DNA from 3 places in the Shewanella sp. 38A_GOM-205m genome. Region 1 is predicted to be linked to each of the others. Evidence: riboswitches for the same ligand, from Rfam matches in the RefSeq annotation. Region 1 holds a riboswitch; each other region holds the start of a gene.
What was found. A riboswitch is a leader RNA that binds a small molecule or an ion and turns the genes downstream of it on or off. The one in region 1 is predicted to bind lysine.
Positions count from the first base shown of each region.

Region 2: another riboswitch for lysine. It lies ahead of lysC (lysine-sensitive aspartokinase 3); the one in region 1 lies ahead of N512_RS0113295 (Na+/H+ antiporter NhaC family protein).
Region 3: another riboswitch for lysine. It lies ahead of N512_RS0100745 (Na+/H+ antiporter NhaC family protein); the one in region 1 lies ahead of N512_RS0113295 (Na+/H+ antiporter NhaC family protein).

Region 1 is NZ_JADP01000020.1:84,251-95,097, forward strand. Features, by position in the region: gene N512_RS0113270 (alkaline phosphatase D family protein) at 1-543, shown strand, start outside; gene N512_RS0113275 (hypothetical protein) at 551-934, opposite strand; gene N512_RS0113280 (GNAT family N-acetyltransferase) at 1,143-1,664, shown strand; partial or broken gene N512_RS24395 (DUF3302 domain-containing protein) at 2,055-2,289, shown strand; gene N512_RS0113290 (HlyD family secretion protein) at 2,610-3,740, shown strand; gene N512_RS0113295 (Na+/H+ antiporter NhaC family protein) at 3,825-5,405, opposite strand; lysine riboswitch at 5,494-5,665, opposite strand; gene N512_RS0113300 (5'-methylthioadenosine/S-adenosylhomocysteine nucleosidase) at 5,878-6,705, shown strand; gene N512_RS0113305 (oxidative stress defense protein) at 6,886-7,593, opposite strand; gene rimO (30S ribosomal protein S12 methylthiotransferase RimO) at 7,829-9,253, shown strand; gene N512_RS0113315 (ribosome alternative rescue factor ArfA) at 9,291-9,515, opposite strand; gene N512_RS23045 (substrate-binding periplasmic protein) at 9,712-10,560, shown strand; gene N512_RS0113325 (hypothetical protein) at 10,680-10,847, shown strand, end outside.
Region 2 is NZ_JADP01000003.1:144,015-154,861, forward strand. Features, by position in the region: gene rluA (bifunctional tRNA pseudouridine(32) synthase/23S rRNA pseudouridine(746) synthase RluA) at 1-219, shown strand, start outside; gene asnC (transcriptional regulator AsnC) at 328-789, shown strand; gene N512_RS24755 (S8 family serine peptidase) at 942-4,811, opposite strand; gene N512_RS0103815 (succinylglutamate desuccinylase/aspartoacylase family protein) at 5,004-6,110, opposite strand; gene lysC (lysine-sensitive aspartokinase 3) at 6,100-7,467, opposite strand; lysine riboswitch at 7,604-7,780, opposite strand; gene N512_RS0103830 (DUF3293 domain-containing protein) at 7,863-8,297, opposite strand; gene arcA (two-component system response regulator ArcA) at 8,858-9,574, shown strand; gene fusA (elongation factor G) at 9,908-10,847, opposite strand, start outside.
Region 3 is NZ_JADP01000001.1:159,186-170,032, reverse strand. Features, by position in the region: gene N512_RS0100765 (thymidine kinase) at 1-148, opposite strand, end outside; gene N512_RS0100755 (M3 family metallopeptidase) at 422-2,560, shown strand; gene brnQ (branched-chain amino acid transport system II carrier protein) at 3,245-4,567, shown strand; gene N512_RS0100745 (Na+/H+ antiporter NhaC family protein) at 4,699-6,270, opposite strand; lysine riboswitch at 6,352-6,550, opposite strand; gene N512_RS0100740 (electron transfer flavoprotein subunit alpha/FixB family protein) at 6,641-7,564, opposite strand; gene N512_RS0100735 (electron transfer flavoprotein subunit beta/FixA family protein) at 7,565-8,314, opposite strand; gene N512_RS0100730 (H-NS histone family protein) at 8,634-9,029, shown strand; gene N512_RS0100725 (amidohydrolase family protein) at 9,325-10,847, shown strand, end outside.

The DNA.
Region 1 (10,847 bases):
GTGTCGGCGGCACCGATTTTCGGGGTCAAACTGATTGAGGCGGTGCAGCGCACGGCCACCCTGATCGGAGCTTCGCTGCTGGTGGACGCCGAAAACTGGATGGCGCACCCCGGCGCCGCCAACGCCCTGTTGTCGATCTTCATGCACAGACGTACCCCGCAGGAGTTTGTGATCCTCTCCGGCGATGTGCATTACTCCTTTGCTTATGACATAGGGATCCGCTTTCGCCGTGCCAGTCCCAACATTTACCAGATCACCGCCAGCGGCATCAAAAATCAGTTCCCGGAAAAGCTGCTGCCTGTGTTTGATAAGCTCAACGGCTGGCTCTATGGTCATTTCTCGCCGCTCAATCTGCTGACCAAACGCAAACGTATGTCGATCCGCGGGCGCCGCCCCAATGGGGAACGCAGCAAGCGCCTGGTCAACCAAAGCGGTATCGGCCTCCTGGAACTGGCAGAAAACGGCGCCCCCCAGCGGATAGCCGTACTGCATGCCGATATGAGCCTGACCGAGTTTCAAGCGCCCAAAGAGAGCCGCGACTGACAAAGGCTCAAGCTTGCTCACCTGCCTTTGGAGTCGTTTTCGGCGGATTGATATCAGGAGTGGTTATCGTCTCCTTGACAACTTCCGAGGCACAGGCGTCTGGATAAAGCTCATCATAGACATCCAGCGCCCTATCACGGAAAGAAAGCACGATGTAACCTATCAGCAACTCCAGTGCAATCACCACAACACCATACCAAGAGCCAAACAACTTAAGGAACAGATCCCAAAGCTCAGCGGTATCACCGCTCTTGATCGCGATACCGGCCAAACCGGACAAGGGCAAGATCAATATGGTTACACCAAAAGCAGTCAACAGATTAGTACTTATTTTAATTAAGGTTTCCGCATGTACTTCTCTGGCTTTACGACTCCTTTGCTCCACTTTCATTTGTCACATCCTTTTATTGACCTAATACAATCAAAATAACTGTTACTTTGGCTAATGTTAACCATCTCTAGCAAGTACAGCACCCACCTCTCGACTGCAATACAACACACTGAATGGCTACCTGCTCCAATTCATATGTTCCCATTGAAGTAATGGCGCGTTGCCCGGCTTATGGCATACTCAGGCGAAACCACCTTGGGAGCCTAAGATGCATCTGTGTCACTGCCAACTTGAGCAACATGGCGAAGCGATACGCGCCATCTTCAACCATGCCATTGCCCATACCACAGCCCTTTATGAATACCAGCCAAGGAGCGAACAGCAGATCCGCGATTGGTTCGGCGCCAAACAGCAAGGCAGTTGGCCAATTCTGGGCGCCGAGGATGAGCAGGGGCAACTGTTGGGATTTGCCAGCTTAGGCCCGTTTCGCGGCTATCCGGCCAACCTCTACTCGGTGGAACACTCTGTGTATGTGCACCCGGAGCATAGAGGCAAAGGGGTGGCGCGCTTTCTGATGCAGCATTTGATAACCCAGGCCCGGGAGCGCGGCATGCGCACCATGGTGGGCGCCATAGATGCCGGAAACCAGGCCAGTATTGCCCTGCACCTGAAGTTGGGGTTCAAGCACTCAGGCACCCTGCCCCAGGTGGGCTATAAGTTCGGCCGCTGGCTGGATTTGGCGTTTTATCAGCTTATGCTGCCGGGACCTGCCGAGCCCAAAGAGAACTAAGGAAGGTGCGAATAAGTCCCATGTGTGCTCTGCGTCGGCTTACAGGCCTGGATGCAAGGCGTGGTTCGCAGCAAATGGCCCTAGTCCTTTGCAAGAAGCACAACACAGCAGGCAGGCTTGTAAGCCACGCCCTTCGGGGCTTGCTCAGCAACCGGCTCTCTGCGTTATCCGACTTCGACAGGCCCCGGCATGCCTTCAGTCAGATGCCTTGAACGCCAATTGCTGTGTAAGCCAGAGTGCCACGAGGACTTGTTCGCACCTTCCCTCCCCCTTTCGGGCACGAGCCGATTTTCGTCTTATACCCCTGAAAAAATTCATCATTCCCGGGCAATCCGCCAGCGGCCATCTACACTTATTCAAGCGTATTTGCGAATAAGGGAACCCGATTAGATGACACTGGATTATATCGCACTGGGGCTGCTGATCTTTGTCGCCCTGGTGATCTTCTACGGGGTGATAGTGATCCACGACATCCCCTACGAGCTGGCCAAGAAACGTAACCACCCCCATCAGGACGCCATTCACTACGCCGGCTGGGTGAGCCTGTTTACCCTGCATGTGCTGTGGCCGTTTCTGTGGATCTGGGCCACACTCTGGCGCGAGGACCGGGGTTGGGGCTTTGACAAAATTCAACAGGAGCAGCAATCACTGCACCATGAAACCGTACTCTTGGCGCAGCAGTTGGAGCTATTGAGTGAAAAAGTCGCCGCCCTGGAAGCCCAAAAGCATGCCGCAGAGGCTCTTGCAGCGCCGAGTGCCCAAGTCCAAGTCCAAGTCCAAAGCCAAAACCAAGCCCCAACCAAAGTCCAAACATCTTCAGAAGAGCCCCCAGCCGACCCCAAACCCACCAGCGGCGTGAACTTGGATACGGCAGCAGACTCGACCGACATTCCAGGTACAGATAATCAGACCCAAAGCAATAACAAGAATGGGGAGAACAGATAAATGGATCTCTTGCTTATCCTCACTTACACCGCCATCTGTGTCGCCATCTTCAAGATTTTCCGCATTCCACTCAACAAGTGGAGCGTGCCCACCGCCGTGCTCGGCGGAGTAGTGCTGATAGGCACCTTGATTTTGTTGATGAACTACAACCATCCCCATACCGCCATGGGCAGCCAGATGTATGTTACCACCCCGCTGATCCCCTCGGTGCGCGGCAAGGTCATAGAAGTGCCCGTCATCCCCAACAAACTGCTGAAAGAGGGCGAGCTGCTGTTCCGGGTCGATCCGACTCCTTATCAGACAGAAGTCACCCGGCTGGAGGCCAGCCTGGAGCAGGCCAAACAGGCGGTATTGGGGCTGGACGCCGCCTATAAGGCCGCCGAGGCCAGTCGCATCAAGGCCGAGGCCGAACGGGACAGAACCCAACTGGAATATGAGCGCTACCGCCGCGGTTTTGAAAAAGGCGCCTTCACCCGTGCCGATGTCGACAACCGTCGTCAGTACTATCTCGGCGCCCAGGCCTCAGTAGAGGCGGCCGAGGCCGAAGCCCGGCGCGCCAAGCTGGCACTGGAAGCCGAGTATCAGGGGCAAAACACCCAGGTGGCCGAAATTGCCGCCATGTTGGAAAAAGCCAGATTCAATCTGGAGGAAACCAGCATGCGCGCCCCCTCAGACGGTTATGTGACCCAGTTGACCCTGAGACCGGGAATGATGGTGGTGCCCATGCCCCTCAGGCCTGTGATGACCTTTGTCCATCAGGAGGAGCGCTTTTTTGTCGGCGCCTTTAGGCAAAACTCGCTGCTGCGGCTGAAACCCGGTTTCAAGGCCGAGCTGATCTTCCGCGCCCTGCCGGGCAAGGTGTTTCAAGCCGAAGTTGTCGAAGTACTGCCGGCCATAGGCGAGTCTCAGGTGCAGGCGCAGGGGCAGCTCTATGGCTCGTCACAAATTCGCCTCAACGGCCGGCCACTGGTGAAACTCAAGCCGCTGGATGATCTGAGTCAGTATCATTTGCCACTGGGCACCAATGTGGAGATCGCCATCTATTCCGATAGCTTTGAGCATGTATCAATCATGCGTAAGGTATTGATAAGGATGAAAAGCTGGCAGAACTATCTCTATCTGGATCACTGATATTCCTTATCGACGCGCAAGCCTTTGGCAAGAGTAAAAAGCCCCGGGAACACTCCCGGGGCTTTTTTGTATCCCATCTCAGCCTCAGCCGATGGCGGCCTCGGGAGCCGCCTGGAAGCGCCTGGCGTGATAGAGGCAGAAGAGTGCAAACCAAGCGGCACTCACCAGGAAACCGGCCAGGGTGGAATGCAGCAGCCCCATGGCCAGATACCCCAGCGCCGCCCCGAAGGCGACGGTCAGGGCATAAGGCAACTGGGTCAGCACATGATCTATATGGTGACAGCCGGCGCCGGTGGCCGACAGAATACTGGTGCTGGAGATGGGCGAACTGTGGTCGCCAAACACAGCGCCGGCCAGCACAGCCGACAGCATGGGCAGCAGAAGTTGGATATCGCTGGCGGCGGCCATATCTCCGGCGAGTGGCAACATGATACCGAAAGTCCCCCAACTGGTGCCTGTGGCAAAGGCCATGGCGCAGGAGAGCACAAACACCACCACAGGCAGCAGCCCTGTGGGCAGATTGCCGTTAGCCAGGCTGGCGAGATATTTGCCGGTTTCCATGTCACGCACCACGGCGCCTATGGTCCAGGCAAACAGCAGTATGTTGATCGCCGGCAACATGGCCATGACCCCTCTGGGGGCGGCACGCAGCCAAGTGGATATCCCAAGGCCGAGGCGCAGAGCCAACAGGCCAGACACCGCCAGGCTGCAAAGGGCGCCGTAAACCAAAGACGAACCCACATTGGTATGTTCAAAGGCGCCCAGCACACTGAAGGCCCGACCATTGGCGGCCAATACCTGGGCCCCGGAGTCCAGCATGAAATAGATACTCGCCGCCGTCAGTGTCACTATCGGCAACACCATATCCAGCATGCCGCCGCGGCTGTCGGCCGGGGCTTCCATATCCAGCCCTATTGGCCTGCCCTTGGATTCATCCCAGAGCTTGCCTTCGAGCGCCCGCTGCTCATGCTGTCGCATCGGCCCAATATCCAGTTGGAAGGCGATGACCACCACCACCATGATCAGGGTAAATACCGCATAGAGATTCATGGGGATCATCTGCACAAAGGCGGCGATCGGGCTCTGGTCTGTCACCCCATGGGCCACGAGTATGCCGCCCACCAGGGCAATGATATAGGCCCCCCAGGAGGAGATGGGCATCAATACGCACACGGGCGCCGCGGTTGAGTCCAGCAGATAGGCCAACTTGGCGCGGGAGATCTGGAATCTGTCGGTCACAGGGCGGCAAATGGGCCCCACCGACAAGCTGTGGAAGAAGTCGTCAATAAAGAAGGCAAACACCATCAAGCCGGTGAGCGACTTGGCACTCTTGCGGCTCTGGCAGCGCCTGGCGGCCCATTCGGCGAAGGCCCGGGTCGCCCCCGAGGCGGTCATCAAGCTGATAAGCCCACCCAGCAGCAGCATAAACAGCAGCATATTCAGGTTATCGCTGTTGGGAGCACCATCGACCCAGAAGATTTTCAGCACACTGTCAAACAGGTAACGCAGCGATTGCAGCGGTGAAAACTGCTGTAACATCAGGCTGCCGGCGACTATGCCAACCCCGAGGGAGAGCAGTACTCTACGGGTGATGATCGCCAGCGCAACCGCCAGCAGAGGAGGAACTATGGACCAGGGAGAGTCCGCAAAATGCATGATATTCATGATCTCTTTACACCTAAAACAACTAAGGTGGAGATCTACCGATAGGATCGAAGAAACTCAGACCAAGGAGGGCAGAAACTTCTCAGCTCCTTCAGGTAGCGCTCCATAGTGGATGACTATGGCAGTCCTGCACCTGTTAGATACAGAACCAGCAGCTAGGTTTGATGGCCTGGCTACTTCGGCGCCGACTCCTTTCCCCGGGCCTCAAAGGCATCACCCTCTTCCCGGTTACTCTTAGGCAGCGCGCCTCTACTCAAAGGTATTCGACTGGCATTCTAACTATCACGGCCCCAATAGCAAGCCGGATTGTGCCTCTGGCGGTAAATATCCCGCCCGGTTGGCATTAAGCCTTTGGTAAGTGACTCATGTCTGGGCTCGCAAATGCCAGCTCCGGCTGTTGACGGCAACCACAGCTGCACCTAGGATCGCCCTCCCCTACCGCGACACTGAAATAACAATTAAAGGTGTGCAAATGACTCTGTTACAACGTTTTTGTGTGGCACTCTGTGCCTTGTTCTCCAGCCATTCCATGGCAACGCCCACCCGGGCACCTATACTGCTGCAAGGCGCCATGGATGTCGAAGTCGACACCCTGGTTCAGGCCCTGAAAGACCCCAAACAGACAACTCTTGGTTCCTGGACTTTCTGGCAAGGCACTGTGGATGGCTATCCTGTCATAGTGTCCCGTACTGAAATAGGTATGGCCAATGCGGCCGCCTCCACCACACTGGCGATAGAAAAATTTCAACCCGGTTTTATTATCAACCAGGGCACCTCCGGCGGCCACGACCCGGCGCTGCACCGCGGCGACATAGTGCTGGGGAAATACAGCTTCAATATGGGTTCCTATCGCAGCGATCTACACCCCAAAGGCCAAGGCATAGATCCCAAACGCTGGCATAACTTCGATGTCACCATGCGTTTGCGTCAGGATGGCAAGCTGGTGGAACACAAGCGCTTTGATGCCGATCCCAAGTTGCTGGCTCTGGGACAACAACTGGTGTCAGCTTATCGCCATGGCAAGGTAGTGACCGGCGTGATCGGCAGTGCCGATGAGTGGAACCGCGAAGTCGACCGCATCGAGTGGCTGCACCAAACTTATCAAACCTCGGCCGAAGAGATGGAAACCGCTGCGGCCGCCCTGGTTGCCAAGGCCTATGAGATCCCTTTTATCGGGATTCGGGTACTCTCCAATACCGACCTGCACGGCGAAGAGTTTGAGCCACAAACCGCTATCCACTGTCAGCAGTTTGTCATTGAGTACACCAAGAAGTTGATCGCAGGTTTGGAAGGTAAATAAAACCTAGTCGCTCTAATGGCAAACAAGTGCCGCTGGATTGTCTCTTTGGCGTTTCCTGTAAGCACCTAATCTTAAGTAATCAGCAATAAGAGAAATTGCTTGGATTACCGGCTGGAAAACAAACATTGCGGGCACCACCAGGGTGCCCGCATCATAACTGTCAGACAGGATAACTTGGGTTTAGTCACGCAGCTTGTAGCTGACCTCGACCCTGTCGGAGAAAGTTACCTGGCCATACTCATAGCTCTGGTTGATAGCGCCTTCAGCCATCATGGCGGCCTTGTACATCACAGGGCGCACCGGGCCTTGGTCGAAATAACGAATCGACCAGACGCCATCGAGTTTCTCGCCGAATCCGGCTGCCAGCTCACTGGCCTTTTGCTTGGCATCTTCAATGGCCGCCTGCCGCGCCTGCTTGCGCATCTCGGCTTCTTTACTGGACTTAAGGTTGATCTGGTTCACCTTGTTGATCCCGCCTATTAGCGCCGAGTCCAGTATGGGGTTGAGCTGATCCAACTGTTTCACCAACACGGTCACACTGCGACTGGCGCGATACCCCTTGAGCTCGGGCGCCTTGTCCTTGAGGTAAACATACTCAGGTTGCAGATTCAGATTGGCGGCTGCAATCGACTCCTTGGCGACCCCAGCCTTGAGCAGGCGCTCGATAAAAGCGGCCACCGCCTTGTCGGATGCGGCCTTGGCCGCCTTGGCATCAGATTCGCTTAATGACACTTCAACATGGATTTCAGCCATATCCGGCTCAACCTGTATCTGGCTGACGCCTGTAGTTTCCAGCAGAGGTCTATCCTGAGCCAGTACCGAGTGGCTCATCAGAGTAGCGGGTAACAGTGCGCCTATCAGCGCCAGATTCAGCAGAGATTTTTTCATCTTGGTTCTCCAAAAAGTTCGCTTTCGTTGACCATAGAAACGCAGCCGGCTGACAAAAGGGTTAAAAAAATCAAAAAATTTTTCAACGAGGTTTTGAAGCGGCAACCGAGATGGCAACATAGAACATAAATTAACCAGCCCAACTGTACCTTTTCTATGGCTGAGGTATAATCGCCGCCAATTTTACCGGCACCCAAGCGTGCTCCATCAGCTTTAGCATTGCGGAAAACAGCTCTTGAAGAAATCAGTCGACATTTTTGATCCCAAGCAGACCACGACTCTGGACACTCCGGCCAAGACTCTGGCACAGGAAAACAGCCCTGCCGAGGCCCAAACCAGCGGCAATCGCATCGGCTTTGTCAGCCTGGGCTGCCCCAAGAACCTGGTGGATTCCGAGCGGATCCTCACCCAACTGCGCATCGACGGCTATGAGGTTACCAACAGCTATGACAATGCCGACCTGGTAATAGTCAACACCTGTGGCTTTATTGATGCCGCGGTGGAAGAGTCGCTGGATGCCGTGCGTGAAGCGTTGGAAGAAAACGGCAAGGTGATAGTCACCGGCTGCCTGGGCGCCAAGGAAAACCAGATCCGCGAAGTGCATCCGGATGTACTGGAGATCACCGGCCCCCACAGCTATGAAGCCGTGCTGAACCATGTGCACAAATATGTGCCCAAGCCGGAGCACAACCCCTTCACCTCGCTGATCCCGCAAGCCGGCGTTAAGCTGACCCCCAAGCATTATGCCTACCTGAAGATTTCCGAAGGCTGCGACAACCGCTGTACCTTCTGCATCATTCCGGCGCTGAGGGGCGATCTGGACAGCCGCAGTGTCGGCAGCGTGCTGGATGAAGCCAAACGCCTGGTGGAAAGCGGCGTTCAGGAAATTCTGGTCGTCAGCCAGGACACCTCGGCCTACGGCAAAGACAAGGGCGGCCGCACCGACTTCTGGAACGGCATGCCGGTGAAGCAGGATATCACTACCCTGGCCCGCCATCTGGGCAAGATGGGGGTGTGGGTACGCCTGCACTATGTCTACCCTTACCCTTGGGTCGATGAGCTGATCCCGCTGATGGCCGAAGGACTGATCCTGCCCTATCTGGATCTGCCGCTGCAGCATGCCAGCCCTCGCGTGCTCAAGATGATGAAACGCCCCGGCCGGGTCGACCGCCAGTTGGACGCCATCAAGAAATGGCGAGAAATCTGCCCGGATCTGGTGATCCGCTCAACCTTTATCGTTGGCTTCCCCGGTGAAACCGAAGAGGATTTCGAAATCCTGCTGGACTTCCTGCGTGAAGCAAGGCTGGACCGCGTAGGCTGCTTCAAGTACTCGGAAGTCGATGGCGCCGTGGCCAATACCTTGGCCGAGCTTATCAGTGAAGAGGTCAAGCAGGACCGCTATGAGCGTTTCATGCAGGTGCAGGCCGAGATCAGTGCCGAGCGGCTGGCGCGCCTGGTAGGCCGTGAGCTGGATGTCCTTATCGATGATGTGGACGAGGAAGGCGCCATTGGCCGCTGCTATGCCGATGCACCTGAAATCGACGGCATGGTATTCTTAAACGGAGAAGTGGAACTGAACCCAGGGGACATGGTGCGCGCACTGATCACTCATTCTGATGAGCACGATCTGTGGGCCGAACTGGTGCAGATGCCGGATTAAACTCTCCCAACACCTTGGAGAAATCTTTCTTGAGGTGTCAGCAGGGTGAAAAGATTAGAGTCATAAAATCAAAAGGGGCAACACCCTGTTGCCCCTTTCCATTGCGTCCTTTACGACTGTATGATCCTTTGCCCTTCTTCGGCTTCTCGCTGCGACAGCGAAACAGTGAACTGGTCACCACGGCCTTGAGGGCGTTATCTTTGATCTGTCCACGACCGGATTCATGTTCCAGCAGTGCGGTCTGCTTAATATATTTGGCCATATCGGCTCCTTATTTCAGTGGAATGAGACTTGCCCGACCATACCGGACAAAAATCGCGCAAATACTACTCCCTTTTGTACCAATAACCAAATATCTTAATCTTGGCCCAAAGTACAATGTCGCGTTTCGCCTTATTCATGTTATTAAAAACAATCACTATTCAGTCTGTTTCAGTCAATCCGGGAGGGTTTGTTCTGTGATATTCAGGTTCTGTTGTCTGGCGCTGCTGGCACTCGCTTGTTCACCACAGCTGCTTGCCGCAGAAACCTGTGAGCTGACCATGGGGTATCGCACCAATGCCAGGGCCCCCTATATTGCTGAAGCACCGGATAACAGTGGCCTCTATCTCAGCCTGTATCAAGACGCGGCGGCAAGAATAGGTTGTAGTCTCAAGGTAGTGCGAGCGCCGAAAAAGCGTATTCTCTGGGAAATTGCCAAGGGCAATATCGACTTCTATCCCGGGCTGGCCTTCTCCAAAGAGCGCCACGACTACGCGCATTTCATCGCCAACGGCCTGTCTGAACGCTATATCGGCGTCAGCCGCGCCGACTTGAGTGACATCACCTCGTTGCAGCAATTGGTGGATAAGCAGCTGGTGCTGCTTATCTCCCCCGGCAGCTATCAGCTGGGTGGTTTACCGGACAAATTGATAGTGCGCAAGCCACCGGACATGAGCACAGACTCGGCGATAGCCTTTCTCAAACAGCATCAGGGTGATTTCTATGTCTACGATGAATCAACCCTGAGATATTGGCTGAAAACCCATCCTCAGCACGGGCTGAAACTGCATCCCTACTGCTGCGATCACAGGCGACAAGGACACCTGGGCTTCTCACGCAAGAGCCGTTATTTCAGTGCCGGAGCCAATCCAAATTATATTGCCGACAGGCCGATATCCATTGACAACAGCCCTTGGGAGTTGCAGCCGGACAGCCTAGCCTACGCACTGCAGCAGGCCTTGCAAGACATGGCCGAAAGCGGTGAAACCGAGTGGCGTTATCAATACTATATGCAGCAGGTATCACAAGCGGCGGCTGTGCCCTAATCCTCCTGTTCATACAAGGAGTATTGCCCCCTATTCCATTGATACATTTTGGATCAATTCAGCCTGAGTCCAGTATCTAATGGGTACACTACTGCTTTTGGGTCGCAAAGAGTTGTAATATGTTTTCCCGCAAGCCGTTGACGCCACAGGCACAGCTGGACTTGGCCATGACCTTGATGGCCGAAGAGGAGCAGCGCCTGCAAAACGCCCTTGAGCTGGTACTGCACAGCAGTCAGCAAGCGATAACAAAACGCCTGCAACGGGCCAAAATCGATGCCGATATCTTC
Region 2 (10,847 bases), on a different contig from region 1:
ATCCCCATCACAGGGCGCTCACACCAACTCAGGGTGCATATGATGGCATTGGGTCATCCCATTCTGGGCGATGGTTTCTACGCCGACTCCTGGGCAAAAAGATTGGCTCCCAGATTGCTGCTGCATGCCGCCAGCCTCAGCATCAAGCATCCCTACTCGGGCGAACCCATGAGCTTCAGTGCACCTGTGCCTTTTCTCGCGCCCGAAGGTGAGCAATAACGGCTAACGTCACCATAGATGTTGAGCCAAAAGTCGCCATAAGACTGGCAATTTTACAATAAAACACGTAGATTCATGCCTGATTATAAGCAATTTAGGCGTGATGCTGTGGATACATCATTTCAAAGAGATCAACTGGACAATCAGATCCTGGAAGCCCTGATGCAGGATGCACGAACTCCTTTTGCCGAGCTGGCCAAACGCTTCAGCGTCAGTGCAGGCACGATTCATGTCAGGGTCGAAAAGATGAAACAGGCAGGTATTATCACCGGTGCCCAAATAACGGTTAACCCCAAAGCTCTGGGCTATGATGTCTGCTGCTTTATCGGCATCAATCTCAAGAGTGCCGGTGACTATCCCGCCGCTATCTCCAAGCTCAATGAGTTGGAAGAAGTGGTAGAGGCCTACTACACCACAGGCAACTACAGCGTATTTGTCAAAGTGATGTGTCAATCTATAGATGCCCTGCAGCACGTGCTGATTAACCGTATCCAGTCGATAGACGAAATTCAATCTACCGAGACCCTGATAAGTCTGCAGAATCCAATTGTCAGGGCGGTAAAACCTTAACAACAGATAAAGAAAAGGCTGCCAAATTGGCAGCCTTTTTCAGTTTAAGGCTTAGGGAAGGTGCAAAGGACTATGGCCATTTGCTGCAAACCACGCCTTACATCCAGGCCTGTAAGCCAACGCAGAGCACACAGGACTTGCTCGCACCTTCCTTAGCTCGATTTCCTGCGCAGCCACCCCAAAGGCAGCAATAGCAGCGACAACCAACCCAGCGAACCACCACTGTCACGCTCGAAGTCAAAGACCACTATGCTGACAGTTTCTGTGGTGCTGTTACCCTTGGAGTCACTCACCTTCAGATTGAAAGTCAGCAAATCGCCAGAGCCTCCCACTTCAGGTGCCGTCAGCTCCAGCTTGGCCGCCGAGCTGTCAAACTTCAGTGGTGCACCGGCAATCTGAGTCCATTGATAGCTGACAGCATCGCCATTGGGATCGGCCGAGGCAGACGCATCGATAACAAAGCTCTTGCGCTCTGCCACTCGGTCCGGTGCATCAACTTTAATAACAGGGGCCCCTTCTTTAACATCGAACAGATACTCCTGAGTCAGCACCTCGGCGGTATCATTGACTACGGTATTGCTCAATATCAGCTTATTGCCCTGCCCCTGTTTACGCGGGATAAACTTGAAGCTCAGCGTTTTGGCCGGATCGCCGGTTTGCATCACATGAGTCCAACTCAATACTCCTTGAGCCAGTTCTCCTTGGTCGCTGATAGCCGTGACTTCATGTCCTTCCGGCACCATGGCCTTGATTTGATATTCCCGAGCCTCCGGGGAAGCATTGGCAGCGATAGTTACAGTCATGGTTACTGGCAGCCCAGGGGTCATCTCACCACTGAGTATACTGGCCTCAGGCATCTGCACATCATCAACGACTCGGCTGAAAGCAACCGGCAGGTTCTTGGCAGCGACATTGGTATCACTGGACGTCAGAGTTACTACGGCATAACCCAGGTCGCTGGCGTCAAAATTATCCTTCCAGGCAAATTTCAGTGAGAAGTCCTCATTGTCACCCGTCTTGGTCAGAGTAAAGTTGTCCTGAGCCGGACCTGCCTCTACCACAGAGGTTTTCAAGGTGAAGGGATCTTCGGCATTGGCGGCCGAGGCCTCATAGTTTTGCACAAAAATATAATAGTCACCGACTTCTGGATTACTGATACTGACAGATTCATCAGAACCGGCTCTGGCCGATTGGCCGACAAGGGCATCCAACGACCCGTCACTATCTCTGTCTATCGCCACATAGAGATCCAAATCCGGGGAATTGGTGGCAGTAATAGTGGTATTGAATAGCTTTGCCCCCTCTTCAACCCTGTAGGCGACGAAGGCGACACCATCGGTAATGTCGTCCAGGAAGCTACCAACATTCGAATCTTGCTTCAGCACGCCTTCAAAGCTGTCGGCCAGTGCCAAGGCAGATACTTCTGCATCCAGTCCAGTCATATCCAGCGATTTCAGCTCGCTGAAAGTCAGCTCGTCGGCATCTCGTCCCGCTCTGATGGTTAAACTGTCCGGCAAATTGTCACGGGCAGCTTTAACCGCCACAGGCATGGCCGCATCAGGGTGGTTACTCGAGGTCAACAGCAGGTTACCAAACGCCCAATCACTTGAGTTCACTCCTGTGATATCGGCAGTGACAGTCACCACCTGCGACTGCCCCTTGGTCAGAGTAAAGTTTTCAGGCGAAACAGTTATTTTCAGCCCTTCAGTCGTCGCCACCCCGGCAGCGCTCCATACGCCGTCTTTGGTAGCCATGACTTTTCGAGTCCAACTGCAACTGTTAACACATCGGCTAGTAGACATGCTGGGAAGATTCAAACGTCTGGGATCACCACCGAGTTCTGGATTGGCAAACTCATAATTGTCCGCCAACTCATCCATGATAAGCCCTGTCTTGGCGGCCAAATCAACCCGGATCCGGCCGGCACCCACATCAAACGGATCCGCGGTAGTCTTGCCATCGGCCTTGGTCATAGCACTGGCCGTAGTTGCCGTCAGCATCAAGGCTGAACGGATATTATCCGGTGTCCACTCAGGATGAGCCGACTTCAGCAGCGCCCCGGCGCCCGCCACATGAGGGCTGGACATAGAAGTACCGGACATCAGGGTATAATCGGCAGGATCTGTCCCTGTTACTTCATGGCCATACTGCTCATCGGCATAAGCGGCATAGATGTCCACACCCGGTGCAGAAATCGAAGGCGCAATCACATCGAAGTAACGATTTGGCCCGAGTAGAGAGAAGTCGCCCAACACATCTGCCTGACGCTCAACGGCCGATGGAGTAGCATTGATTTTGGCCACCAGCCCTGGCGTAGCCGCCAGCGCATCCACAACGGCCAAGCCATCAATATTACCGATGAAAACAGAAGGGATACTGGTGTTGCCCAGTCCGGACATCTTGGTTCTGACGTTGCCTTCACCGTCTTTGTTAAAGACGATAACCCCTACTGCCCCCGCATCTTTGGCATTATTGACCTTATCGGCAAAGTTACAACCGCCGCGCTTAATCAGCGCCAACTGTTCCTTGAACGCATCGGCGGCAAAGGCGTTGCAACCTTCGAAATTATCAGCTGCCAAGTCACCGGCATACACCAAAGGTGCACTGATATCTGTAGTCATTACCGGCCCGGTTCCCTGAGTGTAGTCCAGTTGGTCACCGTTGAACTCCAGAATGGAACGCACTTCCCGGTTGTGGGTAGATGCCGCGACTGAGGTATACCAGGGCGCATTTTTGGGTGAAGAAAAGGGAACTTGGCTAACCGAGGCAGAGGTATTTCCGGCCGATACGGCAGAGAAGATGCCGGCATTACGGGCAGCCAGGAAGCTCATCTCTGTCGCGCTTGACCAAGGGAAACCACCGCCGCTGATGGAATAGTTGATCACATCCACACCGTCGGCAATGGCATCATCCAACGCTTTGAGAATCGCCGATGTGGGACAACCTGAATATCTATCGCCATTGTTGCCCGGACGGCAGATCTGATAGGCAACAATGTTGGCATGGGGGGCGACCCCGGAGATCTGTGTAAACTCGAGCCCGGTCTCAATGCCGTCCCCCTGAGCCTCACCAACTTCACCGGCAACATAGGGGACATTCTTAAGGATATTGCCCGCAGCAGTACTGGCAGTATGAGAACCATGGCCCCCATAATCCTCACCATTCTTGGCAGGAGGTGTTGGACCAAAGACCTCTTCATCATCATAACTATCGGTAATCTCGGGATAACTTCTGACCCCGATTAGCTTGTCGTTGCACATGTCAGAAAACTCTGCCGCACAGTCACCGACGTAGACCCCCTGCCCCCAGGGGTTAGTATGGTCATAACCATCTCCCCCAATGTCGGCAAAGGATGGATGATCACTGTTGATCCCCGAATCGATCACCCCGACTATGACCCCTTCTCCCATAGCCCGGGTCCCTGTTGCACTGCCGTCCCACACTTTGGGAGAACCTATCATGCTCTGGCTACTGTCGGTATCCATTGAATAGAGGCTTTCCCGCTCAATGAACGCCACTTCGGGTAACTTGGACAGGGCTTCAGCCTGCTGCTGATCCATGGTGACCGCCAGGCCATTAAAGGCATAGTGATATCTGGCCTTGGCCTGCAACTGAACCCCTTGGGCCGCGGCACTCATTAAAAAGTTCTGTTGCTTGGCATTCAAATACTTCACGTAGGACTTCACCGCCACACTGGCGGTATTCAGCTTGGGAGCCTTTTGGGGCGCCAGCCCTTGGCTTCGCTGTGGACTGGTGGCTTCAAGCCCGGCAATACCACCGGCATAATTCGCCACAGAGGGATCTTTAAGGCGCACTATATAAGTGTATTTACCCTCTGCAAGTCCAGGCTCTTTGACAAACTTATGTTGCCCCACCCCTTGCTGTTGTCCTTTGAGGCCGCTGGACGCACTAAGCAGATCCGACGAAATAAATGGATCTGATACGCTCACTGGCGCGGCTTCTGAATGGAATGCCATAGATAACAGCGCTGCTGAAACGGCTATTGCAACTTGACTCTTCACTTGTCTACTCCCTATAAGACTGCTTATTGTTGTTTTATGTTTCCATGCTCAAAAACACTCCCTTAATACAAAGGGATTAATTCTTGTAACATCAATTGATACAAACAAGAAACAAAAGACACAAAATATTACAAATTATCAGCTAGTTACAGAATGGTAGACGCTAAAAAGGATTTCATATCCGGCTTTGACTTAACCAGAAAGAGTGAAGTAGTTGGTCATCACCTTGTAGAGCTCAGTTCCCTGGTGCACAGACGCCGAGGCAAAATGCAGCACAGGGATCACATCCTCATTGAGCGAGAGCCTGGTGACTTCAGTGCCGGCATCGACTCGGTCGAGCCTGAGCATATTGACCAGAGGCGCGCCCGCAGCCAAAGGTACTCCCGGCTCGGCCAGATACTCCACCATACCTGCCATAGGTGCGTGAAACTTCCGATAGTCTTTCAGCATACAAGCAAAACGCGACATCACCTCGGGCTGTATGCTCTGGGCTATCACCTCTCTATAGCTCAGATAACTTAATATGCCTTCCGCATCTCGGCTGGCATCGGCAAGATCGATACGCTCCTGGCTGCCAAGCTCCAAAGTAAAGGCCGACACTGCGACTTTCAGCTCTCTGCCCCGGCTATTGGCATAGTCGCTGAGCTGCCACCAGGGATTGAAGGCCGCTTCATCCATGGCGCCGCCAAAACCTTTAGGCATCACCAGGGTATAGGGAATATGAAAGTAGCCGGCAGCGGACAGCTCATATTCGGGGCAATAGAGATGTTTACAGGACTTGGGGCCGGTGTGCAGATCCAGCACTATGTCAGCGCCGTGCGCCAGTTTTTGCAGATTGAGCGCCAATCTCTGCCCGGTCGTCACTCCCCAGGGATTGGCCAATGCCTGTTCACAGTTGGCAATAAGAAGACGACGAAAAGCGTCAAACAGTGCTTGCTCCGGCAGCTCACTATGCTGCAGATACCAGTCATCCAGGTGGACGGCCTGATCCAGATAGGCTCGGTTCCAGTTGATACCTGTGATGGGATCGAAACGGCCCAAGGTAAACTCACCGCTTTTCTGGTTAATCCCCAAGGGGTTGGCCAGAGGCACCAGGGTGATATCTCCCAGAGGCGGATGAGCCTTGAAGTACTGCAGCAACTGCAAAATCACCGCATTGCCCTGCACCTCGGCGCCATGCACATTGGCCTGAATATAGACGCTGGGCGCCGCATCGCTGGTACCTTTGAAGCGATAAACAGGTATGGTCAAGGGCTGGCCGGCAGCCAGCTCCCCAACCGGCAGATGTTCAAGCTGCATCCTGAGCCCCTTCAAACAGGTTACGATGCAAAGCGGCAACAACATCACCGGCTTCGGCTTCCGACACCAAGACACAAAGATTGTGCGGACTGGCGCCCTGACAGATCATCCTGACGTTGTGGGGTTCGAGCACTTCAAATACCCGGCGACAGATCCCGGCAGTAGTGGCTATCTTGTTGCCTATGATGGCCACCAGAGCCAGCTTATCTTCCACCCGCACACGGCAGTTTTGCGACAATTCCTGCAGCAGGGCTTCGGTCAGAAGCCCCTTGCCGGCCGAATCTGAGCCCGTTTTGTCCAGCGTCAGCGACACGTTCACCTCTGAGGTGGTAATGAGATCGACACTGATCTTGTGCCGCGCCAACACGGCAAAGGTCTCTGCCAAAAAGCCCTGGGCATGCAACATCTGCAAACTGTGCAAGTTAAGTAGGGTCTGATCTCGTCTCACCGCAACGGCCCTGAATACCGGCTCATCTTCCACTTGGTGACGGATCCAGGTGCCACCTTTTTCCGGTGCCCGACTGGAGCCGACAAACACCTGGATCTGTTGACGCACCGCCGGCAAGATGGTGGCAGGGTGCAACACCTTGGCACCGAAAGTAGCCATCTCTGCCGCCTCATTAAAACTGATTTCTGCGATAGGCCTGGCGTTGGGAGCCAGTCGGGGATCCGTGGTGTAAATCCCTTCTACATCGGTCCAGATCTCGACCGCATCGGCTTCCAGCGCCTCAGCCAAAAGGGCCGCAGAATAATCGCTGCCACCACGCCCAAGCGTAGTGGTTCGGCCATCGGCATCGGCGCCGATAAAGCCCTGGGTCACCAGCAGTTGCTGCTCAAGCAAAGGTTGCAATTTCTCTGTCGCCAGTCGCTTCAACTCGGCGATTTGTGGCTCGGCCTTACCGAAATGGCTATCGGTACGCATCACCTGGCGCACATCAAAGGCGCTGGCCTTGGCACCACGTTCTCTCAATACCGCGGCAAACAGCGCTGAAGAACACTGTTCGCCCAAAGATAGGATCTCATCGACCATAGCATGACTCGGCGCCTGCAATAACCTGGCACTGAGCGTTGCCATGCGGCTGAGCAAAGCATCCAGCGCCGCGGCAACATCTGCCGGTCTGCCAAGTTTATCCAGAATTGCGTATTGAATGGTGGCTATCTCTTTCAATAGCTTGAGACGGCGCTCATCCCCCATGTCTGCCTGAGACAGCTCCACCAACAGATTGGTTACGCCACTGGATGCACTGACCACAACCAGACGGGTGGCCGGGTTTCCAAGCACTATATCGGCACAGCGATTCATCGCCGGATAATCGGCAACTGAGGTACCACCAAACTTGGCAACAACAAGAGACATCAGCGCATTCCCCCACAGGCAGGTAACAGGGAAAGGTCGATAACGAGAATAGATTTCATGAGTTAAGCTCCGAACAGATAACGTTCGAAGAGCCTGGTGCAGAGATAACGCACCCTATAGCAGGGAAACAGCGATCGTCACCAGAAGCTCTCCACCAAAACCAGGTGACAGTCGCCAGGATTCAGCCTGACCAACCGACCGGAAGCATAGCCAATACGCATCCCGACCTCGGCGTTAATCTCCCTCATGAGCCGTCATTGGAGAATTGGCCTCCTCTGACTCACTACCTAGTTAACGCACCTCTTCTGTTCCTTTCTCGCGAAAGGGATGAAAAAATTAGCAATAAAGTCCTTATGAAGTCAATGCTAATTTGCACAGGATGAAATTTCCTCAACTCATCCGTCACTGAGCTCGGGTAACTCGCTGACCAGGCGCGCCCTGGCAGCAAACTGTCCAAGCGCCACCTCTCGCTCCCCTTTCAGGCAAGGCACCAAGGTCAAGAGCCCACTATCAACGTAGTAAAGGGCATTTTGTCGATACTTTGATGCCAGTTCGATTGCCGCAGCCTTATCCAGAAACAGAGCCCAGCTTTTTTCCATATGACTGAGATCATCGGCAGCGCCTATGATCGCCCGGTAAGGAATGCCCAGCTTATCAATATCGTGTTGTAGCTGCCGATCGAGAAGGCGGTTTTGGCAAGAAGTGAGTTTTTGCCCAAGGGGATTATGGGCGGTGACAATAGCGAAAGGAACAGCGGAAGAAAACGACTGAGTCAATAAAAAGCATGCGCTCTGGTAGTACTGCCAGAGACTTTCAAATGCAGCATCCATTGTAGTATCTGTCTCTAATGAACCGGATTTATTCTAGCAAAGGCTTTTGCATTCCCCTAGCCCCGTGAGCAAGCTCACAGTAAGACAAAATACAAAATGCTTATCTTTCAATAGGTAACGCAAAAACTTGTGATATAGATCATAGTTGAACATTAATTTGTTAACATTTCATTTGTTAACAAATGCCCAATCCTAGTACAATGGATTGTATCGACAGAGGCTTAGAGTTAAGTGTGTGACCCGGCTAGCGCCATTACGCTACAGCATAAGTCTCTATCGATAACGACTCTGTACCAAATGTAATCTGGTTTTAAGATGACATTTTCTGGATTTTCCATGTCTTTCAGGAACTAAATCCCGCCACTGGGAATCCTAGACAGTACAGTTCGCGCCTCTCCGGGTGGAGAGCATACTTTTTGCTAATCATGAAGTGTGTTGCCGTTTCATTTCAGTTTTGAACAGCACTTACGTGAACCCTGTGAATGTTGGCGTTTTAGAGAGTATAGCGGAGCGTCACCCGCGCTCATGGTTAGATAAACTGATTTAATTAGGTAAATAACATGCAAAACCCGCACATTCTGATCGTTGAAGATGAAGCCGTTACCCGTAACACGCTGAGAAGTATTTTCGAGGCAGAAGGTTATGTGGTAACCGAAGCCAATGATGGCGCAGAGATGCACAAAGCCTTGCAGGAAAACAAGGTGAACCTGGTGGTTATGGATATCAACCTGCCAGGTAAGAATGGTTTGCTGTTGGCGCGGGAATTGCGCGAAATCAACAATATCGGTCTCATCTTCCTTACTGGCCGTGACAACGAAGTGGACAAGATCCTTGGATTGGAGATCGGTGCCGATGATTACATCACCAAGCCGTTCAACCCTCGTGAACTGACCATTCGTGCCCGTAACCTGCTGACTCGTGTCAACAGCTCTGGCGCTGAAATTGAAGAAAAGGCTGCCGTTGAATACTATCGTTTTAATGGTTGGAGCCTGGAAATCAACAGCCGTTCTCTGGTGAGCCCACAGGGTGAATCTTACAAGCTGCCACGTAGCGAATTCCGCGCTATGCTGCACTTTGTGGAAAACCCAGGCAAGATCCTCAGCCGCGCTGAGCTGCTGATGAAAATGACCGGCCGAGAGCTCAAGCCACACGACCGTACTGTTGACGTGACTATCCGTCGTATTCGTAAGCACTTCGAAAGTGTGCCTGATACACCGGAAATCATCGCCACCATCCACGGTGAAGGCTACCGTTTCTGCGGTAACCTGGAAGACTGATAAACACGCCTTATCGGCCCTGCACAAAGCCAGCTTATCGAGCTGGCTTTTGTTTATCTGCTCACCTATTTCGGTTCCCCCAGCTACTGATATTCGCAGTGGCTTCCTCACGGTAATTCTCTGCCAATCCCAGCTCCTTTATCTCCTTTATCTTAGGTAGCTCCTTTGCCACATATGCCACTTTCAGAAACAGTTGCCATACGATTGCCCATTGATATTCATCGGCATCCGCCGAGCTGAGTGCAAGTTTGATTCTGCTGGCTTCGCGGCACTGGATATTCGCCCATAAAAAAACCCGCCATCAAGGCGGGTTTTTATCAGGATAATTAATCCTTATTTCTTGGCTGCGTTACGAGCCTTGGTTTCTGCGATAACAGTCTCAGCCACGTTGGCAGGACATGGAGCATAGTGAGAGAACTCCATGGAGAACTGACCACGACCAGAAGTCATGGTACGCAGGTGACCGATGTAACCGAACATTTCTGCCAGTGGCACGTCAGCCTTAACACGTACGCCAGTCAGACCAGCTTCCTGATCCTTGATCATACCGCGACGACGGTTCAGGTCACCGATAACGTCACCAACGTGATCGTCTGGAGTGAACACGTCAACCTTCATCACAGGCTCCAGCAGCTGAGGCTTGGCCTTAGGCATAGACTGACGGAATGCACCCTTGGCAGCGATTTCAAACGCGATCGCTGAGGAGTCAACTGCGTGGTAACCACCGTCGAACAGTTCAACTTCAACGTCCAGTACTGGGAAGCCAGCCAGAGGACCTTCGTTCATCATGTCTTCGAAACCGCTTTCAACTGCTGGCCAGAATTCACGAGGTACGTTACCACCAACAACGCTGGAGGTGAACTTGAAGCCACTACCAGCTTCGCCTGGACGGATGCGGTAGTCGATCTTACCAAACTGACCAGAACCACCAGACTGCTTCTTGTGAGTGTAGCTGTCTTCAACGGCTTGAGTGATGGTTTCACGGTAAGCTACCTGTGGAGCACCAACAGTCAGTTCAACACCGTGAGTACGCTTCAGGATGTCTACTTTGATGTCCAGGTGCAATTCACCCATACCCTTAAGGATGGTTTCACCAGTTTCTTGGTCGGTTTCAACCTGGAATGATGGATCTTCTGCAACCATCTTACCCAGAGCAACACCCAGCTTCTCAGAAGCGCCTTTGTCCTTAGGAGTTACAGCGATAGAGATCACTGGCTCAGGGAAGATCATAGGCTCAAGAGTACATTCGTGCTTAGGATCACACAGAGTGTGA
Region 3 (10,847 bases), on a different contig from region 1:
CGACCTTTCCCACTCCAAAACGGTCATCTATCGCCGGGGTCATCACCAGGGTGTGCATGCCGCGCTCGCGATAGTTATAGGATGACTGCAGTAAAGAGGTGGATTTCCCGGCATTCATCGCCGAATAGTAGAAATAAAGTTGCGCCAAAACGGCTCTCCCCTGAGAAAAATTCCGGCCGCAATTTTACACTTTTTACCACATAAATACAGGATGCATGCCCCATGCAGCCAAACTTGAGCATTGATTCAGCATTCGCTGAATCTGCCCATTAAAATCAATTTGTTACACTTCTTTATTAATAAGCTGCTGGCCTGCAAACATCGCGATTATGTAGGCTATAAACATTAAATTCAGCCACTTTTAAGCAACAAGTGCTAAGTTGCGCTAAAAAACTCATAACTAAAGATGGAAGTCATAACAATGCGAAAATCTCTTCTGGCGCTGGCCGTTGGCGCCACACTGGCTATTTCAGGCTGCAGCACCCACAATCCTCAGGACACAAATCTGGCAAGTGCGGAAGCCACTCAAAGCAATCCACTTTTTGCCAAGAGTACCTTGCAATATCAGGCCCCGGATTTTCGCCTGATCAAAGATGAACACTTCAAGCCTGCACTCGAAGCCGGTATTGCCGAGCACTACCAGGAAGTACTGGCCATTGCCAACAACCCAGAGAAACCCACTTTTGCCAACACCATAGTCGCCCTGGAAAAATCCGGTGAACTGCTAAGCCGCGCCTCAAGCGTTTTCTATAATCTGACCGGCTCCAACTCCAACCCTGAACTGCGTAAAATTCAGGGTGAAATGGCGCCCAAGATGGCGGCCCACTCAGACAACGTCAATCTCAACCCGGAGCTGTTTGCCCGCATCGACAGCCTCTACTCTCAGCGCCACCAACTGGGCCTGAGCAGCGAGGAAGTACGCCTTATTGAGGTGTATCACCAGCGCTTTGTGCTCGCCGGCGCCAAGCTGACCGAGAACGAAAAAGCCCAGATCCGCGCCTTGAACGAAGAGCAGTCCAAGCTGGTGAACGAATTCCAGCAACGACTGATGCGGATGAACAAAGAAATCGCCGTAACTGTGGCTGACGTTGCTCAATTGGAGGGTCTGTCCGACTCGGCCATTCGCAATGCCGCGGCCGATGCCAAGGCCGCCGGTCTCGATGGCCAATACCTGATCAGCATCACCAACACCACTCGCCAGCCTGTGCTGGCTCAGCTGAAAAACCGAGAGCTGAGAAAACAGATTTGGGAAGCCTCAGCCTATCGCGGCCTTGAAGGTGAAAACGAAACTGCCTCTCTGGTAGCCCGCCTGGCGCAACTGCGCGCCGAACGCGCCGCTCTGCTGGGATTTGATAACTGGGCCAGTTACCGCCTGAGCCCACAGATGGCCAAGACACCCGAGGCCGTCTATGAGATGTTCGGCTCCATGGTGCCGGCCGTTGTCGCCAACACCCAGAAAGAAGCCGCCGATATCCAGGTGATGATCGACAAGACTGGTGGCAAGTTCCAGCTCAAGCCTTGGGACTGGGCCTTCTATGCCGAGCTGGTGCGCCAGGAGAAATATGATCTGGATGAAGCTAGCCTCAAGCCTTACTTCGAATTCAATCGAGTGTTGGAAGACGGCGTCTTCTTTACCCTCAACCAACTCTATGGGGTAACCTTTAAGCCACGGCCGGATCTGCCGGTTTATCACCCTGATGTCAAAGCCTGGGAAATGTTTGATGCCGACGGCAGCAGCATGGCCATCTTCTACGGCGACTATTTCGCCCGTGAAGGCAAGCGCGGCGGTGCCTGGATGAGCTCTTTCGTCAACCAGAACCTGCTCAAGGGCGACAAGCCTGTGGTGGTCAATGTGATGAACATCAAGAAGGCACCGGAAGGCGAAGCCACCTTCGTCAGCTATGACGAAGTAACCACCATGTTCCACGAGTTGGGCCACGGCACGCATGGCATGTTCTCCAAAGTAACCTACCCCAGCCTGTCCGGTACTGCAGTATCCCGTGACTTTGTCGAGTTTCCATCCACCTTCGAAGAGGACTGGGCCGGTCATCCACAAGTGTTGGCCAACTATGCCAAGCACTACCAAACCGGCGAGCCTTTACCCAAGGCGATGCTGGACAAGTTGCTGAAGTCCCGCAGCTTCAACCAGGGCTTCGACACCCTGGAGTATATGGCTGCTGCATTGGTCGACATGGAATGGCATTCGCTGGACAAAAACGCACCGCTGCAGAATGTCGCCGAGTTTGAAGCCAAGGCGCTTGAAAAGCACGGCCTGAACATTGAAGCCGTGCCACCACGTTACAAGTCGACCTACTTTGCCCATGCCTTCCCGGGTGGCTACAGTGCCAGCTACTACGCCTATATGTGGAGCGAAATCCTCGCGGCCGATGCCTTTGCCTATGTACAGACCCAAGGCGGCCTGAAACGGGATATCGGCATGAAGTATCGCAAGACTATCCGCGAAGTGGGTAACAGCGTGCCACCTATGGAAGCTTACAAAAACTTCCGTGGCCAAGAGCCGACAACCGATGCCCTGCTCAAGCGTCGTGGTCTGCTCTGATAAGTGAGCGCTGACAACAGTTTAAGTCCGAGGGGCGAGATTACACCTCGGACTTAAGCAGAAAAACACCTGAGTCTTCCGGCTCAGGTGTTTTTTTATGACAAGCCATTCGACTTCCAGCACCGGCACTCATTCTCCCCGTAATCAGGGCCGGGTCTATTTTGCAACCCCTTGAAAATGGACACGTGATACCTAAGGAAGGTGCGAATAAGTCCTCGTGGCGTTCTCTTTTGTAGAGAGTGGCTTGCACAGCAACTTGCCGTTCAAGGCATCTGACTGAAGGCATGCCGGGGCCTGTCGAAGTCGGATTGAATCGTTAATGTTTCTTTAAAGAATTTTTAGTGGCTTATTCCTGTGAGTGGAGAAAATGTTGAAATACGCACTATCCACTATTTAAGGCTTGCCAGGTTCCAAGAGATAGGTTTATAAGGGATCCACGCAGGGAGGAGCCTCCTCCCGTATTTTCTGTCAGCCTGGATTTTGTATGTCATTGGTCACTTCCACAAGTTGTTTGCAGCCTAGTCGCCAACAAGTGACCGTCGCCAATCTCCTCCTGCTCTCTCTGGAACTCAACCGGGGCTGACAGGCTATTATCTTTTATTTTCTGTCAGTGAGAGTCGCTGGCAGAGTCATCAAAACGCTCACTTGCTGGTTACTTCAAAGCTGACATATTTGAGGAAGACTATGTTAAGTGCACGCAATATAGCCGCTTTGGGGTTTATGACCTTTGCCTTGTATTTAGGCGCCGGCAACCTTATTTTCCCATCATTTTTGGGTTATCAGGCAGGCGAAAACCTGTTTCAGGGCATGGCGGGCTTTCTACTGGCCGGTGTGGGCTTACCCGCCTTTGCTTTGGTCATTGTGGCCCTGGTGGGGGGCTCCGATAACCTGACTTCAGTACTTCCCCGCCCTCTGGCTACCACGTTCTGGATTATGGTATTTATCGTGATTGGCCCGGCATTTGTCATTCCTCGCGCCATCACAGTCGCTTACCAATTCGGTTTTAGCCCGTTTTTCGGTGACAACGCTCTGGGTCCTTTTTCAATTATCTTCTGCATTATCGCTGTGCTGTTTTCCCTGTATCCGGGCAAACTGGTCGACAACCTGGGGAAGTGGTTGACGCCGGCGCTAATGGCTATCCTACTGGCAATGGCTATCGCCGCACTGTTGTTTCCGAGTCAAGGCATTTCCCAGGCGACCGGCGCCTATGTAACCAGCGCATTTGCCGAAGGTGTGACTCAAGGATATATGACCATGGACGCCTTGGGCTCTATCGGTTTTGGATGGGTTATCTTCCGCGCGATTAAAAGTATGGGTGTCACTCAGCCAAAGGCGATTACCAGGTATACCCTGATTGCCGCCTTGATGTACGCTGTGGCTATGGCACTGGTATACATCTCCCTGGCTTATATCGGCGCCAGCAGCGTCGGTGAATACAGTAACGGCGGGGATATTCTGACCACCTTTACCACAACACATTTTGGTATTTTAGGTACCTTGCTGTTGGGGGCAGTGATGATATTGGCTTGCCTGACGACGATAATCGGCGTGACGACTGCCGGCAGTGAGTTTTATAGCCGCACATTCAGTAACGTGTCTTACCGTAACAGTGTGCTGGTCACCATGATAATTGGAGCATTGGTTGCCAATATTGGTCTGGAGCAACTTTTACAGATCACCCAACCCGTCGTGGTAGCCCTGCATCCGATTGCGATTGCCTTGTTGTTGATTGCGCCGCTACGGCGCCTTGTGTCCATGTCTGGCGTACTTGCAACCTTAGCGGCAGCGTTGATCTTTGGCGCTCTGGACGCCTTGCATATTCTCGGCAGTATGCCTGCCAACCTGGATGCAATTTTGAACCAATATCTACCCTTATACGCTTGCTATGCAGCTTGGATTGTCCCGACGGTTATTGTTCTGGCCATAGCGACGAGTTTGACTCTGTTTGCCCGCTCGGCATCGGCTCGCGTCATCACGGAAAACTCAATAGAGCTGCCACAAAAATAATTGGCGAGGCCAGTTTGAATCAATAGGTATTTAGCCTGAATATCCAAGACGAGAGTACGCCTCCAACTCCAATGGCCCTGAAATATAGGTAACAAAAAACGCTGCCGAGGCAGCGTTTTTTAATTGGCCGGTTAGGCAGCACTGTTTTTGGGCTGCTGCCACTTGAGCCACACCAGCCCCAGCATAAACAGCACACAACTGCTGGCAAGCCCAAGCCATACCGACTCGGTAAAGCCGAGTACTATATAGCCGCCGAGGGAAATAACTGCTACCAAGACCGCATAGGGCAACTGAGTCAGCACATGGTCGATATGATGGCAGCTGGCACCTGTGGATGACAGAATCGTGGTGTCCGATATCGGCGAGCAGTGATCGCCAAACACAGCCCCGGAAAGCACGGCGGCCAGCATAGGCAACATCATGCCACTGTGGCTGCCCATGGCCATATCGGCGGCAATCGGCAACATGATACCAAAGGTGCCCCAGCTGGTGCCGGTAGAAAAGGCGGTAAGCCCAGCCAAAATAAACAGCACGGCCGGCAACAAGGCAAAGGGAATATTGCCACTGGCGAGGCTGGCCATAAACTTGCCGGTTTCCAGTGAGCCTATGATCCCGGCTATGGTCCAGGCAAACATCAGAATATAGATGGCCGGCAACATGGAACGGGCACCCGAGGTGAGTGCCTTGAGGATCATCTTGGCTTCAATCTTCTGGATAAAGGCCAGCAGCAGCGTCACCACCAGACCGATGGAAGCACCAAAGAACAGAGATGAGCCCACATCGGTTTTCTCGAAGGCACCTATGATACTGAAAGGCAGGCTTTCTGCCGCCAGGGCATCGGCACCACTGGAAACCATAAAATAGAAGGTCGCCACCACCAAGACACCTATGGGCAGGAACAGGCCGTGCACCTGGCCGGTTTCCGCCTCGGGCAGATCGGCATTGGCGCCGGGTGGCAGCCCCTTGGACTCATCATAGAGATTGCCCTTGCGGGCGTTGAGCTCGTGTTTGCGCATGGCGCCGATATCCAGCTCCATAAAGGTGACGCACAGCAAGAGCGCCAGGGCAAACAGGGCATAGAAGTTCATCGGGATCATCTGCACGAAAGCGCTCAGATGTCCGGTCTCGGTAAACCCGTGGGCGGTGAGAATGCCGCCGATAAGGGCGATAATATAGGCGCCCCAACTGGACACCGGCGAGATAACGCACACGGGCGCCGCGGTAGAATCCAAAAGATACGCCAGTTTGGAGCGGGAGATATAATATCTGTCGGTCAGAGGCCTAGCGATACTGCCCACCACCAGGCTGTTGAAGTAGTCATCGATAAACACCGCACAGCCGAGAAACATGGTCAGCAGCTTGGCATCACGGCGATTACGGATATGCTGTCTGGCCCAGTTGGCAAAGGCTCTGGCCGAGCCACTGACGGTGATCAGCGCAGTGATCATCCCCAGCAGCACCAGGAACCCCAGAATATACAGGTTCCAGGCATTGAAAGCGCCATCGTCCCATACCAGGGAAAGCACCCTTTGCCCCAGATAAACCCCGGTGTCCAATACCGACCATTGATTGAGCAACAGGGCTCCAATCAATATCCCCAGTCCCAGCGATAACAGCACCCGACGGGTGAGGATCGCCAATAAAATTGCCACAACCGGCGGCAACAAAGAGAGTGCCGAATCGGCATAACTTGTTAGTGTCATTGAGTCTTGTTCTTCGTTAAATACGAATGGAGGGCAACTGAACTGGTGGGAAAAGGCAATGGCATACCGAGTAGCACCTGTCCTTTCAGTAGCGCTCCATAGTAACGTCAATCTGTCATCCCGACAGAATATACTATGGCAGTGCTGCCCCTATTTGGTAACAGCCCCAGCGGTGGACCTTGATAAGTCGCAACCACTTCGGCACCAAATCCTTTCGCGATACATAAACGGAATCACCCTGCTTACCGCTACTGATATTTAGTGCGCCTCTACTTCTCAGGACGCCTGATGTCAGGCGTGAGGCACATAAAAACATAGGCGGCTTTGAGGATGCTACCCCAAAGCCGCCTATCGTGACCTAGATCACAGATTAAATCAACTCGTTCAATTTAGGCACAACATCAAACAGGTCAGCTTCCAAGCCATAATCGGCAACCTGGAAGATAGGCGCTTCAGGATCTTTATTGATGGCCACAATGACTTTTGAGTCCTTCATACCGGCCAGATGTTGAATCGCCCCGGAGATACCCACAGCGATATAAAGCTCTGGCGCCACGATTTTACCCGTCTGGCCAACCTGCAGGTCGTTGGGAACAAAGCCGGCATCCACTGCTGCCCGCGATGCACCTACGGCGGCGCCAAGCTTATCGGCCAATGCTTCCAGCATGGCAAAGTTTTCGCCACTACCCATACCGCGACCACCGGAAACAATGACTCTGGCGCTGCCAAGCTCCGGACGAGCCGACTCGGTCAGGCTCTGGGATACAAAGCTGCTCTTGGCGTCGAAGACACTATCGAGCTGATTGATTTCAGCTGAACCTGTCTCGGCAACGGCGTCGAAGGCGCTGGCGCGCACTGTGGCCACTTTCTTATCGTCCAGACTCTTAACGGTTGCCATGGCGTTACCGGCATAAACGGGACGGACGAAAGTATCGGCATCAATCACCTTGGTGATCTCAGAAAGTTGAGCCACATCCAGCAAAGCCGCCACTCTTGGCAGTATGTCCTTACCCTGGCTTGAAGCTGCAGCCAGAATGTGGCTGTAGTCGCCACTCAGAGACAAGATGAGTTCACCAATATTGTCGGCAAGATGAGCACCATAGGCAGGGTTATCGGCCAGCAGTACTTTACTGACGCCTTCAAGCTTGGCGGCAGCATCGGCGGCGGCCTTACAATCCTGACCGGCAACCAAGAGGTGAATATCTCCCCCTATGGCTTTGGCTGCGACGACAACTTTGGCTGTGTCCTGTTTCAGGCTGGCATTATCGTGTTCTGCTATTACTAATACGGCCATTTAGATTACCTTCGCTTCGTTTTTCAACTTGTCCACCAGCTCCTCAACGGAAGCCACCATCACACCCGCCTGACGGCTGGCCGGTGCAGCTACCTCCAACACCTGTACGTGCTGCTTGAGCGCCACTCCCAGGTCATCAATGCTCATGGTCTCCAGCGGCTTGCGCTTGGCTTTCATGATATTGGGCAAAGAAGCATAGCGAGGCTCATTCAGACGCAGATCTGCGGTGACCACGGCAGGCAGAGGCATGGACAGAGTCTGTAAGCCGCCATCCACTTCACGGGTGACCAGCAGAGTTTCGCCTTCCAGCTTCACTTCAGATGCAAAGGTTGCCTGAGGCATACCAGCGAGCGCCGCCAGCATCTGTCCTGTCTGATTGTTATCGCCGTCGATGGACTGCTTACCGAGCAGAATAAGTTGCGCCTGTTCTTTGTCCTGCACCGCCTTGAGAAGTTTGGCAATAGAAAGGGGCACCAGCTCTTCATCGGTTTCGATGTGAATGGCACGGTCGGCACCCAGAGCCAGTGCGGTACGCAGCTGTTCCTGTGCCGCCTTGGGACCTATGCTGACAACGACGACTTCAGAAGCACTGCCGGCTTCTTTCAGACGCACGGCTTCTTCTACCGCAATCTCACAAAATGGATTCAACGCCATTTTCAGGTTGGCTGTTTCAACGCCTGTGTTGTCGGCCTTGACCCTGACCTTCACATTGGCATCGACCACACGTTTTACTGGCACCAATACTTTCATAGGGTTTCCTTCCTACACCTTGTATCTAATGTGGGTTGCGTACCGATGATACCAGGGCCATCAGTACAGGATGGCTCAACTTTACGTGCTGTTGACGTTAACGTCAACAGCAACTTAAACGCTCGTTTGTCACTTCTGTCACACTTTAAGGCCAGTTTTTTGAACACTTGGCAACTTTAATGGTCATAGAATTGAGTTAAATAAAGAAATTAATGTCAATTGGCGTAAAAATATTTGATCCAGACTCTTATAGTTTCTATTATTTATAGCGATGTTCACCATAACCCAATTTATAAATTAGCGTGGGACCAAAATACTTATGAGCGATTTTCTTGATATATTGACTCACGGTCGTCGTTTTAAGGCCGCAGTAAAAGAGTTGAGCGTTGCAGATCTGCGCGATCTGGCTGCCAAATTGGATAAGATCATTATTGATCGTGAAGAGGAAGCCAAGGAAGAAGAAAAGGCACAAGCTGAACGTCTTTCTAAAATAGAAGATATCCGTAAGCAGATGGAAGCCGTTGGCCTGTCTGTTGAAGATCTGGGTAATGTTGCTGCCGCCAAGGCTGCTCCCAAGAAGCGTGCTCCTCGCCCACCAAAATACAAAATCGTTGTAGATGGTGAAACTATTACTTGGACCGGCCAAGGCCGTATGCCAACTGTATTCAAGAACGAAGTAGACAAAGGTCGTTCAATGGATGATTTCCTGATCTAATCAAGCATCTATTTACTTAAGCCTCGACAGTGTCGGGGCTTTTTTATGTCTGATAGACGTCTGGCATCTGTTAAAAAGCCTTACAATTAGGCCTTGGCATTTACATTTTGACTGGGTTAACTTTTATGGATATCAGCACACAGCCATGTATCCCGTCGGCCTCAGATACCTTTTTGTATTATGGATATCTGTAACTCTTTGGTAAAAAAGTAGTGAATATATACTGATATTCATATCTTTTTACTGATAGCTGTGACTTTTCCCCAAAAGAATAATGACAAGGTAGCCACAACAGATGAAACCCTCTTTCCCCGCCGCAAAACTGCTGTTTATCAGCCTTGTGGCCTGTAGCGCCTACGCCGATGAAACGCAACTGACAGACAATACTCCGAGATTGACCGCCTTAACCCACGCCAAACTCATGCTCTCCCCGGGTAAGCAATTGGATAACGCTACCCTGCTTATTGAAAATAACCGGATAAAGCAAGTTATTTCCAATAATGAAATTCCACAAAATGCTTATAAGATAGATCTCAATGGTTACACCATCTATCCGGGGTTTATCGATCCCTTTGCCGAATATGGCTTGGAGTATTCAGAATCGCCAGCAACTATTGAAGGCCCTGTCTATCGGATAACCCCCAAAGGGGCTGTGGCTGCAAATGGGGCTATTCACGCAGAGAAAGAATGGTTTTCCTATGTATTGGCAGATAAAGAAGCCGCGTCAAATTGGATAAGCAATGGCTTTACCAGCGTTCAGAGTGCTCATCTTAACGGAATATTCAGGGGAATTGGTGTTTCACTGTCTTTGGCGGACAAGAATAGCAATCAACTGATATATAGTCCCAAAAGTCGACATTTTATGGCTTTTGATAAAGGCAATTCACCACAGGACTACCCCAACTCCCTGATGGGAAGCATAGCGTTAATAAGACAGACTCTCAGTGATGCCAACTGGTATAACCAGAATAAAATGAAAGCAGCCGGCCGCGAGGATTTATTGTCACCGGAATTTAATATCGCCCTTGAGCGCTTGCACGATATAAAAACTCGTGGTGCGATATTTGACACCCGAAACCTCAATAACCAGTTGCGTGCAGCCAAGCTCTTGAGCCAAGAAGATATCCAGCCAATCTTACTGGGAAATGGTCAGGAGTATGCAAGAGTGAGAGAACTGCAGGAATATCGACCCGTGTTGATATTGCCGTTGAACTTCCCCGCTGCCCCTCAGGTCAGTGATGAAGACAATGCCAGGGAAGTACCACTCAGAACCTTGAGACACTGGGAGCGAGCACCGAGCAATCCTGCTGTGATGGCCGCCAACAATATCCCCTTCTCCTTCACCCAATACGGCATGGACGGTAAAGCTTTTTGGCCCAGGTTGAGAATGGCGCTGCAAGCCGGTCTCGACGAAGAAACCGCATTGGCAGCGCTGACCACAGAAGCCGCTGCAGCCGCCGGCATAGATAATTTGGTCGGTAAACTGGCGCCCGGCTATATGGCCGATCTGGTGATAGCCAAAGGCAATCTGTTTCAGGATGGCGAAATAGTCAGCGTTTGGCTACAAGGTGAAGAGCAAAAACAGCTGGCTCCGGAATTCCAGTGGCAAGGCAGTTATCGCCTACATTGGGCTGAACTGGAATTGGATCTTGAGCTGCAACTGACCCAGCAAACGCCCCGAAAACTCAGGGGCAACCTCAGCAGTGGCGATCAACAGATAGCGCTTGCTCACCTGAAAGCCGACAGCAAACGCCTGAGTTTCAGCGTCAATTTGCAGGGTGCTGGCATAAATGGCATCAGTAGATTGACTCTATGGCA